DNA from 2 places in the Terrabacter lapilli genome. Region 1 is predicted to be linked to the other one. Evidence: riboswitches for the same ligand, from Rfam matches in the RefSeq annotation. Region 1 holds a riboswitch; the other holds the start of a gene.
What was found. Region 1 has a riboswitch for cobalamin ahead of ABD241_RS05465 (SCO2322 family protein). Riboswitches for the same ligand answer to the same signal wherever they lie in the genome.

Region 1 (6,975 bases):
GGGCGGCGACGGCGCCGCTCAACGTGGCGATGAACATCGTCAAGACGGGCAAGGGCGACCCGGTCGACCCCGAGGACTGGTCGCCGGAGCGGACCCAGCAGGTCGCCTCCCTCGCCCCCGGTGAGTCCAGCGAGCAGTCGTGGACGGTGGAGGCGATCCTGGAGGGCGACTACATGGTCTACATGACGGTCCTGCCCCAGCCAAGTGGACGGAACGCGACATCCCAACCGGTCTCCAGCTCGGGCATTCACCTCACCGTCAGGGCCTTCGAGAAGGCGAACCCGGGCGGGGTACTTCCCGTGGCCATCGCGACCCCGGTCGCTCTGATGCTGATCGCCGTCGTGCCGATAGTGCGCCGCCGACGGGCGGACAGCACGGCGCCTCCGGACGACATGTGACGGTCGCCGCCCGGACACCCTCGAGGCCACCCTTCGCGACCACCTGCAGACGAGGAGAGGAAGGTCCACATGGCCACTGCACGCTGTTCGATCCTGACGCGACGGCGTCTCCCCCTGATGACGGGCATCGCCGCCTGCAGCCTCCTGCTGGCTGCGTGCAGCGGCACCGCACAGCAGACCGCGCCCCCCGGGGACGCATCGGCGGCCGCCTCGTCGACCGGTCCGGCCGCCCCCGGCGAGGTCGGGACGGCGACGCAGAACCCGGGTGCCGCCCCGGCGGCCACCGCCGGAACGATCACGCTCGAGGTCGGCTCGGCCACGGGAGCCAAGGAGTTCCACTACGACAAGACGACCATAACGGAGCCCGCGGGCCACAAGATCAAGCTGAAGTTCGTCAACCACACCGACCCCAAGGACGAGGTCGGTCACAACTGGGTCCTCGTCAAGGCCGGCCAGGAAGCCGCCGTGGTCGCCAGTGGCCAAGCGGCCGGTGACGACAAGGACTGGCTGAACGTGGACGACCCGCACATCGTCGCGCACACCCAGCTGATCGAGGGAAACCAGAGCAACACGGTCACCTTCACCGCCGCACCGGGCACCTACACCTACCTGTGCACCTTCCCCGGGCACTACGCGGCGGGCGAGAAGGGCACGCTCGTCATCAAGTAGGCGGGGAGCCGACGGGGTCACGGTCGGGGACGTCTCCCCTACCGCCACCTTCGCCGGTGCTCGGTCTGAGGTGGTCCCGCGTCCCCTTAGACTGGCCGGGTGTTCGGACGCAAGAAGACCCTCAACGACGAGCTCGCCCCCACGGCGCCGGCGGACCCGGCCCGCCCGGGCGCGAAGAACCGGCCCACGCCGAAGCGGCGCGAGCAGGAGGCCCTCAACAAGCGTCCGCTCATCGTCACCGACCGCAAGGCAGCGAGCGCGCAGGACAAGGCGGCTCGACGTGAGGCGATGGCCAAGCAGCGCGCCGGCATGATGACCGGCAACGAGAAGTACCTGCCGGAGCGCGACAAGGGCCCGCGTCGCCGGTTCATCCGCGACTCGGTCGACTCCCGCTGGAACATCGGCGAGTTCATGCTCCCCGTCATGCTCATCGTGCTGCTGCTCAGCTTCGTCCGGCAGAGCTGGGCGCTGCTGCTCGTCTTCGTGATGGTCTACGGCCTCATCCTCGTGGCCATCGGCGACGCCCTCCTGATGTGGCGACGCACGCGACGCAAGGTCGAGGACAAGTTCGGCTCGGCCGAGCGCGGCGACGCGTGGTACGCGATCATGCGCGCCTTCCAGATGCGCCGCACGCGGATGCCGAAGCCGCAGGTCGCCCGCGGCGAGCACCCGGCCTGACCGACCGCCCGACACCCGGGCCGGTCCTCCGACCGGCCCGGACCAGCCTGGCCGGCCAGTGGGCCGCCCACTGCCCCGGCCAGGCTTCTCCCTGCTCAGGCCTGCAGGTCGGCGAAGGCGAGCGGCGCCCGCGTGACGGCATACGTGGCGAAGTACAGCTTGTCCACCGACCCGTCCGCGTCCCGCACGACCTCGAGAAGCTCCCCGCGCTCGCGCCCCTCGACGGCACGGAACCGGTCGGCGCCCTCGGCTGCGTACCGCGTCTCGGACAGTGGGTCGTCCTCGGACAGACGTGACCACAGCTGCCCGTCGCGAACGTAGAACGTGATGGGCGACCCCTCGGACCACCACAGGCCGAGCAGCTCCGTGAGCTCGGGCTGCGGAGCCTCCGGGACCCACGGCGCAGCCAGGGACGGCTCGGCGCCGAGGACCGCCTCCACGAGGTCGGTGGCGAGCTTGAGCGTGAGGGCCCCCGAAGTGGCGTTGGCGAGGACGACGGCACCGACGCCCTCCTTGCGGCGCACCCGCAGCCCGGTCAGGAAGCCCGGCATGGCCCCGCCGTGACCGACGTAGACCCGGTCGCCGCGGCGGCCCATGCCGAAGCCGAGGCCGTAGGCGCCGCTCCACCCGTCGACGTCGGTCATGATGATCGGCCTGCACATCTCCTCGACGGTCTCGGGACGGACCACCCGGTCGTCGGGCGCAGCGACGTAGGCGGCGTAACGGCCGAGGTCGGCCACAGTCGACCACAGCCCACCGAACGGTGCCGTCGCGCCGAGCGCGAAGAGCGGCTCCTCGCGGGCGGTCCCGGCGTAGGGGTCTACTTGGTAGCCGAGGGCCCGGTCCTCGGCCGGCGTCAGACCGGTCCGGGTCATGCCGAGCGGCGTGAGCACCCGCTCGCGCACGACCTGCTCCCAGTCCTTGCCCGTGACGCGCTTGACGACCTCGCCGAGCAGGCCGTACGCGAGGTTGGAGTAGTGGAAGGCGTGGTGCGGCGGGAGCACCTGCTCGGCCTTCTCGACACCGGCGAGGAACTCCTCGCGCTCCGGCGCGGCCAGGCTCTCCCAGATGTTGCCCACCGGCTCGCGCTGCAGGCCGGAGGCGTGCGCCAGCATCTGGCGCAGCGGGACTCGTGCGTGCGTGGTGCCCGGCAGGTACGTCTCGAGGGTGTCGTCGAGCGAGAGCAGGCCCTCGTCGCGCAGCGACATGACCGCCAGCGCGGTGAACGTCTTCGTGACCGAGCCGATCATGAACTGGGTGTCGTCGTCGGCAGGCACCGCCGCCGGCGCCAGGCGCGCCGAGCCGACGTGCGCGGACCAGACGAGGCGGCCGTCCCGGACGACCCCGACGCTCACGCCGGGGGCGCGCCACGAGCGCTGCGCGGCGACGACGCGGCCGAGGAGGTCCCGCGCCAGCCCCGCCGACAGGCCCTCCTGGTCTCCTGCGGTGCTGGGACCCGGCCCGCCGCTCACTCCGCCGCCCGCAGGCTCATCGGGCCGTAGACGACGGAGTCGTTCTGGCGCAGGGTGACCGCCTCGACCCCGGCCGCGAGCAGCTCACGCCAGGACTCGCCGAGGTAGCTCTCGGCATCGCTCTGGGTGGGGAAGCCCGCAGTCGCGAGTCCCTCCCCCTGCATCGGGTTCCCGTGGGCGTCGAGGAAGAGCCAGGACCAGTCAGCACTCATGCCCGCCACCCTAGTTGGCGGCGCGTTTGACGCGCGGCGGGCGCGCGTGCGACGGTTCGCCTTAACCGAAGGACGATGGGGCAAGCCGGTGAGAATCCGGCGCTGACCCGCAACCGTTACTCCTCCCGAGACGCCGGTCGTCTCGAGTGGCAAGCCGGAAAACCCGCGTCCGAACGGCTCCTTTGTCAGTCTGTCGTGGAATGCGGACCGGAGTCACCCCGCCGGGCCGGCTCCAGCCAGCGACCCGACATGGTGTCCGACCGCGAGGAGGGAACCATGTCCACCGTTCGTCGTGCCCCCATCCGGGTGCTGCTCGCCGCCGTCGTCGCGGCCTGTCTCTCGGCCCTGACGCTCGCGCCGGCCCAGGCCGCCGCCTACCGCTACTGGGGCTTCTTCCAGCTCACCGGCACGACCTGGGCCTTCGCCCAGAAAGGCCCGGACCAGACGGTCCCCAAGGACGGCACCGTCGAGGGCTGGCGCTTCGCCGTCGCCGACGAGTCCTCGACGCGCTTCCCGCGTGCGGTCCTGACCTTCGACCAGCTGTGCGGCGCGACGCCGGCCCAGGCCGGCAAGAAGCGCGTCGGCCTCGTCCTCGACTTCGGCCGTCCGGCCGACGCGGCCGACGGCGCCACCCCGCCCCAGCCCAAGGCCTCGTGTGCCGTCGTGCCCACCGACGCGACCAGCTCGGCCGTGCTCGCGACGGCGGGCGAGGTGCGGGCCGAGAAGGGCCTGGTCTGCGCGATCGCCGGCTACCCGGCCACCGACTGCGGTGGCGCGGTCAAGGAGGTCAGCCCCGAGGCGAAGGCCAAGGACCAGCCCATCTCCATCGCCGGCCCGGCGGCCAGCGCCTCCACCCCGTCAGCCACGCCCGGTGCCTCCGACATCGCGTCGTCCTCCACGTCGGCGACGTCCTCGACGTCAGGGGCCAACGTGGCGGCCTACGTCATCGTCGGTCTGCTCCTGCTCGCCCTCGTCGGCTACCTGCTGGTGCGCTCGCGCGCCCGCCGGAACGCCTGAGGGGGCGACGCCGGGCGTGCGCCAGCTCCGTGCGAGGCTCCAGCACCCCGCAGCCTGGTGGCTGTGGGGGCTGGGCCTTGCCACGGCGGCCTCCCGCACCACCAACCCGCTGCTGCTGCTCCTCGTGATCGGCGTGTGCGTCCTCGTGGTCAGTGAGCGCCGGGACACGGCCACACCCAACCCGCTGCCCGCCTTCCTCGCCATCGGCGCCGTCGTGGTGGCCTTCCGCGTGGTCGTCACGGCCGTGCTCGGCAACGGCGTCGCCGGCACCACGGTGGTCGTGACCCTGCCCAGCGTGCCGCTACCGGGGTGGGCCGCGGGCATCCGCCTCGGCGGCCCGGTGACGCTCGAGTCGCTGCTGTATGCCGCCTACGACGCCCTGCGCCTCGCTGCAGTCCTCGCGTGCCTCGGCGCCGCCAACGCGCTCGCGAGCCCTCGACGGCTGCTGCGCTACCTACCCGCGACCCTTTACGACGTCGGCACCGCGGTCGTCGTCGGCCTGACGTTCGCTCCCCAGCTGCTCAGCGACGCCCGGGACGTCCGCGCCGCGCGCACGCTGCGCGGGCGGGACAGCCGGGGACTGCGCGAGATGGCGCGGCTGGCGGTGCCGGTGCTCGAGACGGCGTTCGAGCGCTCCCTCGGCCTGGCGGCGTCCATGGAGTCGCGTGGCTACGGCCGAGCGGTGACCTCGACCCCGACGAGCCGGCGCGCCGCCACCAGCTTGGCGCTGGCCGGCCTCGTCGGCGTGCTCGCCGGGCTCTACGGCCTGCTCGACGCGTCGGCCGGTGGTGTGCTCGGGCTGCCCGTCCTCGTCCTCGGGGCCCTCCTCGCGGCGGCCAGCCTCGTCGTCGGGGCCTCGCGCGACCCGCGCTCGCGGCACCGGCGCGACCGCTGGACCTGGACCGAGACCGTCACCGTCGTCACCGGCGCCGTGCCGGCCGCCGTCCTCCTCGTGGCCTCCGCGCGAGGCTGGGCGGGAGTGACCCCGGCCCAGCGCGCCGAGCTGCCCGTGGTGCCCCTGGTCGCCGTTCTCGCCATCGCCCTTGCGGCCGTGCCCGCCTGGGTCACGCCGCGTCCCCGGGAGACCACCGCATGATCACCTTCGAGCACGTCTCGGTGCAGTATGCCGACGCCCCGGCAGCCAGCCTCCACGACGTCAGCCTCGAGATCCCCGAGGGCGAGCTCGTCCTCGTCGTGGGCCCGACCGGGAGCGGCAAGTCGACGCTGCTGCGCACGATCAACGGCCTGGTGCCCCACTTCAGCGGGGGCACCCTCAGCGGTCGAGTCCTCGTCGACGGCCTCGACACCGCCGAGCACCGTCCCCGCGACCTCGCCACCGTCGTGGGCCTGGTCGAGCAGAACCCCTCGTCCACCTTCGTCACGGACGTCGTCGAGGACGAGGTCGCGTACGGCATGGAGACGATGGGCCTGGACCCCACGACGATCCGCCGACGCGTCGAGGAGACCCTCGACCTCTTCGGCCTGACGCCCTTGCGGGCACGGTCGCTGCGCGCGCTGTCGGGAGGCCAGCAGCAGCGCGTCGCCATCGCGGCGCTGTTCGCCGCCGGGCCTCGGGTGCTCGTCCTCGACGAGCCCACCTCCGCCCTGGACCCCGTCGCCGCGGAGGAGGTGCTCGCGTCACTGCACCGCATCGTCCACGACCTGGGCGTCACGGTCGTGCTCGCCGAGCACCGCCTCGAGCGCGTCGTGCACCACGCCGACCGCGTCCTGCTCATCGACGACGGACACGTCTCCGACCTGCTCGACCCGTCGGACGCCATGCTGAGCTCGCAGATCTACCCGCCGGTCGTGGGCCTCTCGCGGCTCGTGGGGTGGTCGCCGACACCCCTGTCGATCCGCGACGCCCGGCGACGGGCCGCGGGCCTGCGAGAGGCGCTGGGCGCCACCGCCCCCGGCGCCGTGGCCGGCGGACGGGCCATCGGACCCGACGACGCGGTCAGCATCTCGGGCATCCGGGTGTCGCGAGGCGGCCGCGTGGTGGTCGAGGGACTCGACCTGACGGTCGCCCGCGGCTCGGTCACCACGCTGATGGGCCGCAACGGGGCCGGCAAGTCGACTCTCCTCGGCGCCATCACCGCCCAGCTCCCGCTCGCGGGCGGCAACGTGCGCGTCGGGAGCGACCGCGTGGACCCGCACGCCACGCCTGCCCGCCAGCGGGTCCACCGGGTGGGACTGGTGCCGCAGCACCCGGAGCTGCTCCTCTACACCGACTCGGTGGGCGCCGAGTGCGCCGCCGCCGACGCAGACTTCGGGGCCGCACCCGGAACCGCCAGGACGTTGCTCGACCGCATCTCCGGGGGCATCCCTGCAGCCACACACCCGCGTGACCTCTCGGAGGGACAGCGCCTGGAGCTGGCCCTGGCCGTCATCCTGGCCGGCTCCCCCGAGGTGCTCCTGCTCGACGAGCCGACCCGCGGCCTCGACTACGGCGCCAAGAAGCGGCTCGGCGAGCTGCTCGTCGCCCTCGCGCAGGACGGCACGACGGTCGTCCTGGCCACCCACGACGTC
Region 2 (6,975 bases), on a different contig from region 1:
ACCCGGCGCGCCGCGGCGCGCCCGTCCCGGTAGGTCCTGACGGCCCGGCTCACCCTGTCGCTGCGGGCCGCCCCACGACCATGGAGTCGAGCAGCCCCGGCGCGAACTCCGCAGCCGTCTGCGCGTCCAGCTGCGCACCGAGCCCGTCGAGGACCCGGGTGAAGAACGACCGGGCTGCCGCCGCGAACACGATGTCGGCGACGTCGCGGTCCGTGAGCCCGAGCTCGCGCAGCTCGTCGACGTCGGACTGCTCGACGGACGGGGCGTCGGTCGCCACCTTGGCTGCGAACCGGAACACCGCGCGGTCCAGGGCGCCCAGTGACGCGCCGTCCGGCTCACGGGCGATCGCCTCCAGCGACTCCTCGTCACCGCACACGTCCCGCAGGAACTTCGAGTGGGCGGCGGTGCAGTACGTGGAGCGAAGCGCTCGAGCGGCCGCGATGGTGGCCAGCTCGAAGAGCCGACGGTCCATCCCGTTGCGGATGGTGGTGTTGAGGCCGCCCCACGCCCGGGCCACGTCGGGGCGGGTGGCGAAGGCGAACGCGTAGTTGGGCAGGAAGCCCCACGAGTCGCGCTGCTGTCGGTAGTACTCGGCGAGCTCGCCGCCCGCGGCTTCCTCGGGCACGGTGTCGATGAACATGATCCAGTCTGTTCCCGGTGCAGCTCGTCCCGCTACGTGAGCGACGGCGAGATCCACGGGCGCTTCGACGCGGCGGGTGTCGCGCGGCTCCGGCCGCGGCCCGATCCGACACGCGCAAGATGTGGGGTTCATGGCCAAGTGCGCCACTAGGGATAGTGTCTGTCCCGCAGCTGGTTCGACGCCTCAGCCAGAGACGTCGTCGCAAGAGGGAACCCGGTGAGAGTCCGGGACTGCCCCGCAGCGGTGAGTGGGAACGACCGTCGTCAAGAGCACTGGGCCCCCGGGCCCGGGAAGCGGCGACCAGTAGGAGACGGACCGTCCGAGCAGATCGGGCGGTGTGCACGCCCGCGAGTCCGAAGACCTGCCAGCGCACCGCGTGAGACCTCACGCGGTGGTCCGTCAGGCCCCGAGGGAGGGCTCGTGGACAACGGTTGACCGATGTCGACCGATGCGCTGCTCGCCAGCGGGTCGCATCGTGGCGCAGCCGTCGTTCCCTGCACTCCTCACGCCGGGCGGACCGTCGCCCACGCTGCGAGGAGACAGCCGTGAACACCCCACTGCACGACACCACCGACCGGGCGGGCAGCAGCCAGCCCGCGCCCGGCGCACACGACGCGGGCACGCCGGCCGGCACCGCACCCACGAGCTCGCCCGCGCCCGCACGGGTGTCGGTCACCAAGCGCGACGGCTCGCGGGAGCCCTTCGACGCCGACCGGATCAACCGCGCCGTCGAGCGCGCCACGGAGGGCCTGGAGAACGCCGTCGGTCTGACCGTCCAGATCGCCTCCGAGCTGGCGATCACCCTCTTCGACGGGATCACGACCGAGCAGCTCGACCAGGCCGCCATCCAGGTCGCCGTCCAGAACGTCAAGGACGACCCGGCGTTCGACCGCGTCGCGGCCCGCCTGCTGCTCAAGACCCTCTACAAGCGGGTGCTCGGTGGCTACGAGACGCCGCGCGAGCTGACGCTGCTCCACCGGGCGAGGTTCCCCGGCTACGTCCGCGACGCCGTGGAGGCCGGGTCGCTCGACCGGCGCCTGGCCACGGGCTTCGACCTCGAGCGCCTCGCCGACGAGCTCGACCCCGAGCACGACGAGCTGCTCACCTACATCGGCGTCGTCACCATGCGCAACCGCTACCTGCTCAGCGGCCCGGGCGGCACGGACGTGGAGGTGCCGCAGTACTTCTGGATGCGTGTCGCGATGGGCCTGTCCCTCAACGAGGACGACGCGACAGCCTCGGCCATCCGCTTCTACCGGGCCATGGCGCGCCTGGAGTACCTCCCGGCCGGCTCGACGCTCGTCAACGCGGGCACCCCACAGCCGCAGCTGTCCAACTGCTTCGTCATGCAGATGGAGGACGACATCGAGCACATCGCCAAGAGCGTGCGCGACGTCATGTGGATCACCAAGGGCACCGGCGGCATCGGGCTGTCGGTGACCAAGCTGCGCGCCGAGGGGTCACCGATCCGCAGCAACAACACCACCTCCACCGGGCCGATCCCGTTCATGCACACCATCGACTCGACGCTGCGGGCCATCTCGCGCGGCGGCAAGAAGTTCGGGGCGCTGTGCTTCTACATGGAGAACTGGCACCTGGACTTCCCGCAGTTCCTCGACCTGCGCCAGCAGGCCGGCGACCCCTACCGGCGCACCCGCACCGCCAACACCGCCGTGTGGATCTCCGACGAGTTCATGCGCCGCGTGGAGCGGGACGAGACGTGGTACCTCTTCGACCCGCTCGAGACGCCGGACCTGGTCGAGCTGACCGGTGCCGCGTTCAGCCGCCGCTACGCCGAGTACGTCGAGCTGGCCGAGCAGGGGCGGCTGCGGACGTTCCGCACGGTCCGGGCGCGTGAGCAGTTCACCGCCATCCTCGTCGCGCTGCAGACGGCCTCGCACCCGTGGCTGACGTGGAAGGACACGATCAACCTGCGGGCGCTCAACGACAACACGGGCACGATCCACCTGTCGAACCTCTGCACCGAGATCACCCTCCCGCAGGACCGGGACAACACGGCCGTCTGCAACCTCGCGTCGGTCAACCTCGCGCGCCACCTGCGCGCCGACGTGCTCGCCGACGCCTCCGACGGCTCCGTGCGCCCCGGTGGGGCGCCCGACCTCGACGCCGTCATCGACTGGCCGCGCCTCGAGGCGACGGTCCGCACGGCCGTCCGCCAGCTCGACAACCTCATCGACATCACGCTCTCATCGGTGGCCGAGTCCGAGCAGTCCAACGAGGTCAACCGCGCGATCGGCCTCGGCATGATGGGCTTCACCGACGTGGTCGAGCGCCTCGGCATCACCTACGGCGGCGAGGCGTCCCTCGAGCTGGTCGACCGTCTCAGCGAGTTCATCAGCCACACCGCCATCGACGAGAGCGCCGAGCTCGCCCGCAGCCGGGGGAGCTACCCCAACTTCGCGGGGTCGGGGTGGTCGCGAGGGCGGGTCCCCCTCGACACGATCGACGACCTGGAGGCCGACCGTGGTGTCGGCGTCGAGGTCGACCGGACGTCACGACTCGACTGGGATCGCCTGCGCGAGAAGGTCGCCGGCGGCATGCGCAATGCGACGCTCATGGCGGTCGCCCCGACCGCCTCGATCGGGCTGGTCGCCGGCACGACCCCGGGTCTCGACCCGCAGTTCTCCCAGCTGTTCAGCCGCACGACGAGCTCCGGGAAGTTCCTCGAGGTCAACCGCAACCTCGTCGCGACGCTCAAGCAGCTCGGGCTGTGGGAGCACGTGCGCGAGGAGCTGCTGCGCTCGCAGGGCGACGTGCAGTCGATCGAGGCCATCCCGGCGCCGGTGCGCGAGGCCTACCGCACGTCGTTCCAGCTGTCGCCGTACGCGTTCCTGCACGTCGCGGCCCGCGCGCAGAAGTGGGTCGACCAGGCGATCAGCCGCAACATGTACCTCGAGACCCGCGACGTCGCCGAGATGGCGCAGATCTACGCCGCCGCCTGGCGGATGGGCGTCAAGACCACCTACTACCTGCATGTGAAGCCGCGGCACACCGCCGAGCAGTCGACGGTGCGGGTCAACAAGGCGACCGCCACGGGACGCTCGGGCGGAGGCTTCGGCTTCGCCCGACCGGCCCCGGCAGTGGGGTCGCCTCCACCACCGGCGCCCGCGGCGCCCGCCGTGACGATGACGCCCACCGTCACGAAGGCGCTCGCGGAGTCGCTGGAGCTGGCTCCCGTGGAGTCCGAGCTCGTGTGCCCGACCGACCCCCAGGAGCGACTGAACTGCGAGGCCTGCCAGTGAGCCACTACCAGAACCCCACCATCCTCGGCACCGGGCTCGCAGAAGGCCTGCTGCTCAAGCCGATCCGCTACCCGTGGGCCTACGGGCTCTACGAGCAGGCCGTGGCCAACACGTGGTTCCCGCACGAGGTGCAGCTCGGCGAGGACCTCGCCGACTTCGCCCGGATGACCGACGAGGAGAAGCACGCGGTCACCTTCCTGATGAGCTACTTCAACCCCAACGAGCTGCTCGTCAACAAGGCCCTCGCCTTCGGCGTCTACCCCTACGTGAACGCCCCTGAGGCGCACCTCTACCTCGCCAAGCAGATGTGGGAGGAGGCCAACCACTGCGTCGCCTTCGAGTACGTCCTCGAGACGTTCCCGATCGACCGGCAGGCCGCGTATGCCGCCCACGTCGAGACGCCGTCGATGGCCGCCAAGGAGGCGTTCGAGCTGCGCTACCTCGGCCGGATGACCGAGCAGACGCTCGACATCACCACGGTGGAGGGCAAGCGCGACTTCGTGCGCAACCTCGTCGCGTACAACGTGATCCTCGAGGGCATCTGGTTCTACAGCGGGTTCATGGTCGCGCTGAGCTTCCGGCAGCGGAACCTGCTGCGCAACTTCGGCTCGCTCATCGACTGGGTGGTGCGCGACGAGAGCCTGCACCTGAAGTTCGGGATCAACCTCGTCCTCACGGTCCTCGAGGAGAACCCGGAGCTGCAGACGGCCGAGTTCGCCGACGAGATCCGGCAGATGATCCTCGACGCGGTCGAGCTGGAGGAGCGCTACAACCACGACCTGCTCCCGGGCGGGATCCTGGGGCTCAACGCGAGCTACCTCAACACCTACGTGCGCTACCTCGCCGACCGGCGGCTGGAGGAGCTCGGGTTCGAGGCGCACTACGGCGTCAGCAACCCGGCGAAGTGGATGGCCGCGGCCAACGACACGCTCGAGCTCGTCAACTTCTTCGAGGCGACGAACACGAGCTACGAGGTCGGCGCACACACCCGCTGACCGCACCGACGGCACACGGCTGGGTCGACCGCGGGCGTACGCGTGGGGCTGCACGCGTACGCCCGCGGGCCGAACGCCCGCCGGGCCTTGGCCCACCACCTCGGCAGGACCCCCGACTTCCACGAGTGGCTGCGCGGTGCGGTCGAGGACCTCATCCTCGCCTTCTGGTAGGTCGGCTCTCCGGTAGGTCGGCTACGAGCCGGCGACGGCGAACAGGCCGGCCACGCCCAGGGCATAGAGCACCAGCACGACGGTCGAGTCGACACCCATACGCGCCCGCCGGCGCTGCGGCCGGAACACCAGTCCGACGACGTAGACGACGGTCAGCAGCACCCCGAGGGCGGTGAGGTAGATGTCGGTGTTCTGCGCATGCGGCAGGACCGCCTTGCCGGACAGCAGCGTGGCGAGCAGGAACAGCACGGGCAGGAACGCGTTGCCGCCGAAGATGTCGCTCACGGCCAGCTGGTAGTCGCCCTGCCGCACCGACGTCAGGCCGGTCGACAGCTCGGGGAGCGACGTGGCCGCGGCGAGCACCGTGGCGCCGAAGAGCACCCCGGAGAGGCCGATGTGCCCGGCGATGGCGTCGCCGCTGCGCTCGAGGACCACTCCGGCTGCGAGCGTGACGAGGGCGGAGACGCCGAAAACGGTGGCCGACTTCGCGGTGCTGATGCCCTTCGAGGAGGCGTCCTGCTCCGTCTTCTGCTGGGAGTGGCCCTTCGGGGGTCCCTGGTTGTCCGGGGCCTCACCCGACTCGTGCCAGGGCAGGTGCGTGCCGGCACGCTGGAGCAGCAGCAGGCCGACGACCCACAGGACGGTGATCAGCACCGGGGCCGGGGTGAGCCGCCACCAGATGAGGCTCGCAGGCAGCTGGCTGCCGGCGATGACGACCGCGAGCACGGCCACGACGAGGACCCCCTCCAGCACGAGGACCAGGGAGGCCGCCTGGTAGGTGAGCGGCCGTCTGCCGCTGATGCCGAAGGCGTCCAGCGCCACGAGCACCACGGTCTGGATCGCGATGCCGCCCAGGATGTTCCCCACGGCCACGCCGACGTTGCCGGAGAGCGCTGCGCTCGCCACGATCGCTATCTCGGGCAGGTTCGTGGCGATGGCGAGCAGGATCAGACCGCCCAGGGCCGCCCCGAGGTGCAGGCGCGTCGACAGCACGTCGGTCTGCTTCGACAGCTGCACGCCGGCGATCCAGATGGCTGCGGCCGCCGCGGCGAAGATGAAGAGCAGCACGGGCAGCGACAACGTCATGGGGCACCTGGGTTCTCGTCGATGGTTCTCGTCGATGGTTCTCGTCGGCTCGGGGCTCGGCACCACGAGCAGTGAGGTGTGGCAGTCATTTGTCCACTACCCACCGGAAGCGCCCCCATACGAGAGGTTGGTCACGTCGGCCTGCCCCAGCGGGCCGCCCGGTGGCCGTCCGGAACGGGGTGCGGCTCCGCGTCGCTGGTGGCAGTCTCAGGACATGAAGAGCACCATGCAGACCGCACCTCTGCTCATCTCGTCGCTCCTGCGCTTCGGCACGACGATGCACGGCGACAGCGAGGTGGTCACCTGGACGGGCGACGGCGCCCGCCGCACCAGCTACCGCGAGCTCGGCCGGCAGGCGGCCCAGCTGGCCCACGCCCTCCGTGGCCTCGGCATCACCGGGGACCAGCGCGTGGGCACCTTCATGTGGAACAACGCCGAGCACCTCATGGCCTACCTCGCGGTGCCGTCGATGGGCGCCGTCCTGCACGCGCTCAACATCCGGCTCTTCCCCGAGCAGCTGGTCTACGTGGCCCGGCACGGCGGTAGCCAGGTGGTCATCGTCGACAACACGCTCGCCGAGGCGTTCTCCCGGCTGCTCCCGCACCTGCCGGACGTGCGGCACGTCGTCCTCAACGGTGCCGTGGACGACGCCACGAGGGCGGCCCTCGCCGAGCACGCCGAGGGCGTGCACGACTTCGCCGAGCTCATCGAGGGCGAGCCGACGAGCTTCGACTGGCCCGAGGGGCTGTCCGAGGACGACGCCTCGTCGATGTGCTACACCTCCGGCACGACCGGTCACCCCAAGGGCGTCGTCTACTCC

Region 2: linked by a shared signal. The riboswitch ahead of ABD241_RS13950 (ribonucleoside-diphosphate reductase subunit alpha) and the one ahead of ABD241_RS05465 (SCO2322 family protein) in region 1 are both predicted to bind cobalamin.

What each region holds. Positions count from the first base shown of each region.
Region 1 is NZ_BAAAPU010000003.1:876,255-883,229, reverse strand. Features, by position in the region: gene ABD241_RS05490 (ABC transporter permease subunit) at 1-398, shown strand, start outside; gene ABD241_RS05485 (plastocyanin/azurin family copper-binding protein) at 468-1,067, shown strand; gene ABD241_RS05480 (DUF3043 domain-containing protein) at 1,167-1,745, shown strand; gene ABD241_RS05475 (serine hydrolase domain-containing protein) at 1,841-3,217, opposite strand; gene ABD241_RS05470 (hypothetical protein) at 3,214-3,429, opposite strand; cobalamin riboswitch at 3,457-3,614, shown strand; gene ABD241_RS05465 (SCO2322 family protein) at 3,706-4,446, shown strand; gene ABD241_RS05460 (energy-coupling factor transporter transmembrane component T) at 4,463-5,542, shown strand; gene ABD241_RS05455 (ABC transporter ATP-binding protein) at 5,539-6,975, shown strand, end outside.
Region 2 is NZ_BAAAPU010000008.1:55,109-62,083, forward strand. Features, by position in the region: gene ABD241_RS13945 (carboxymuconolactone decarboxylase family protein) at 50-640, opposite strand; cobalamin riboswitch at 795-1,023, shown strand; gene ABD241_RS13950 (ribonucleoside-diphosphate reductase subunit alpha) at 1,306-3,903, shown strand; gene ABD241_RS13955 (ribonucleotide-diphosphate reductase subunit beta) at 3,900-4,898, shown strand; gene ABD241_RS13960 (OTU domain-containing protein) at 4,941-5,069, shown strand; gene ABD241_RS13965 (sodium:calcium antiporter) at 5,091-6,155, opposite strand; gene ABD241_RS13970 (fatty acid--CoA ligase) at 6,382-6,975, shown strand, end outside.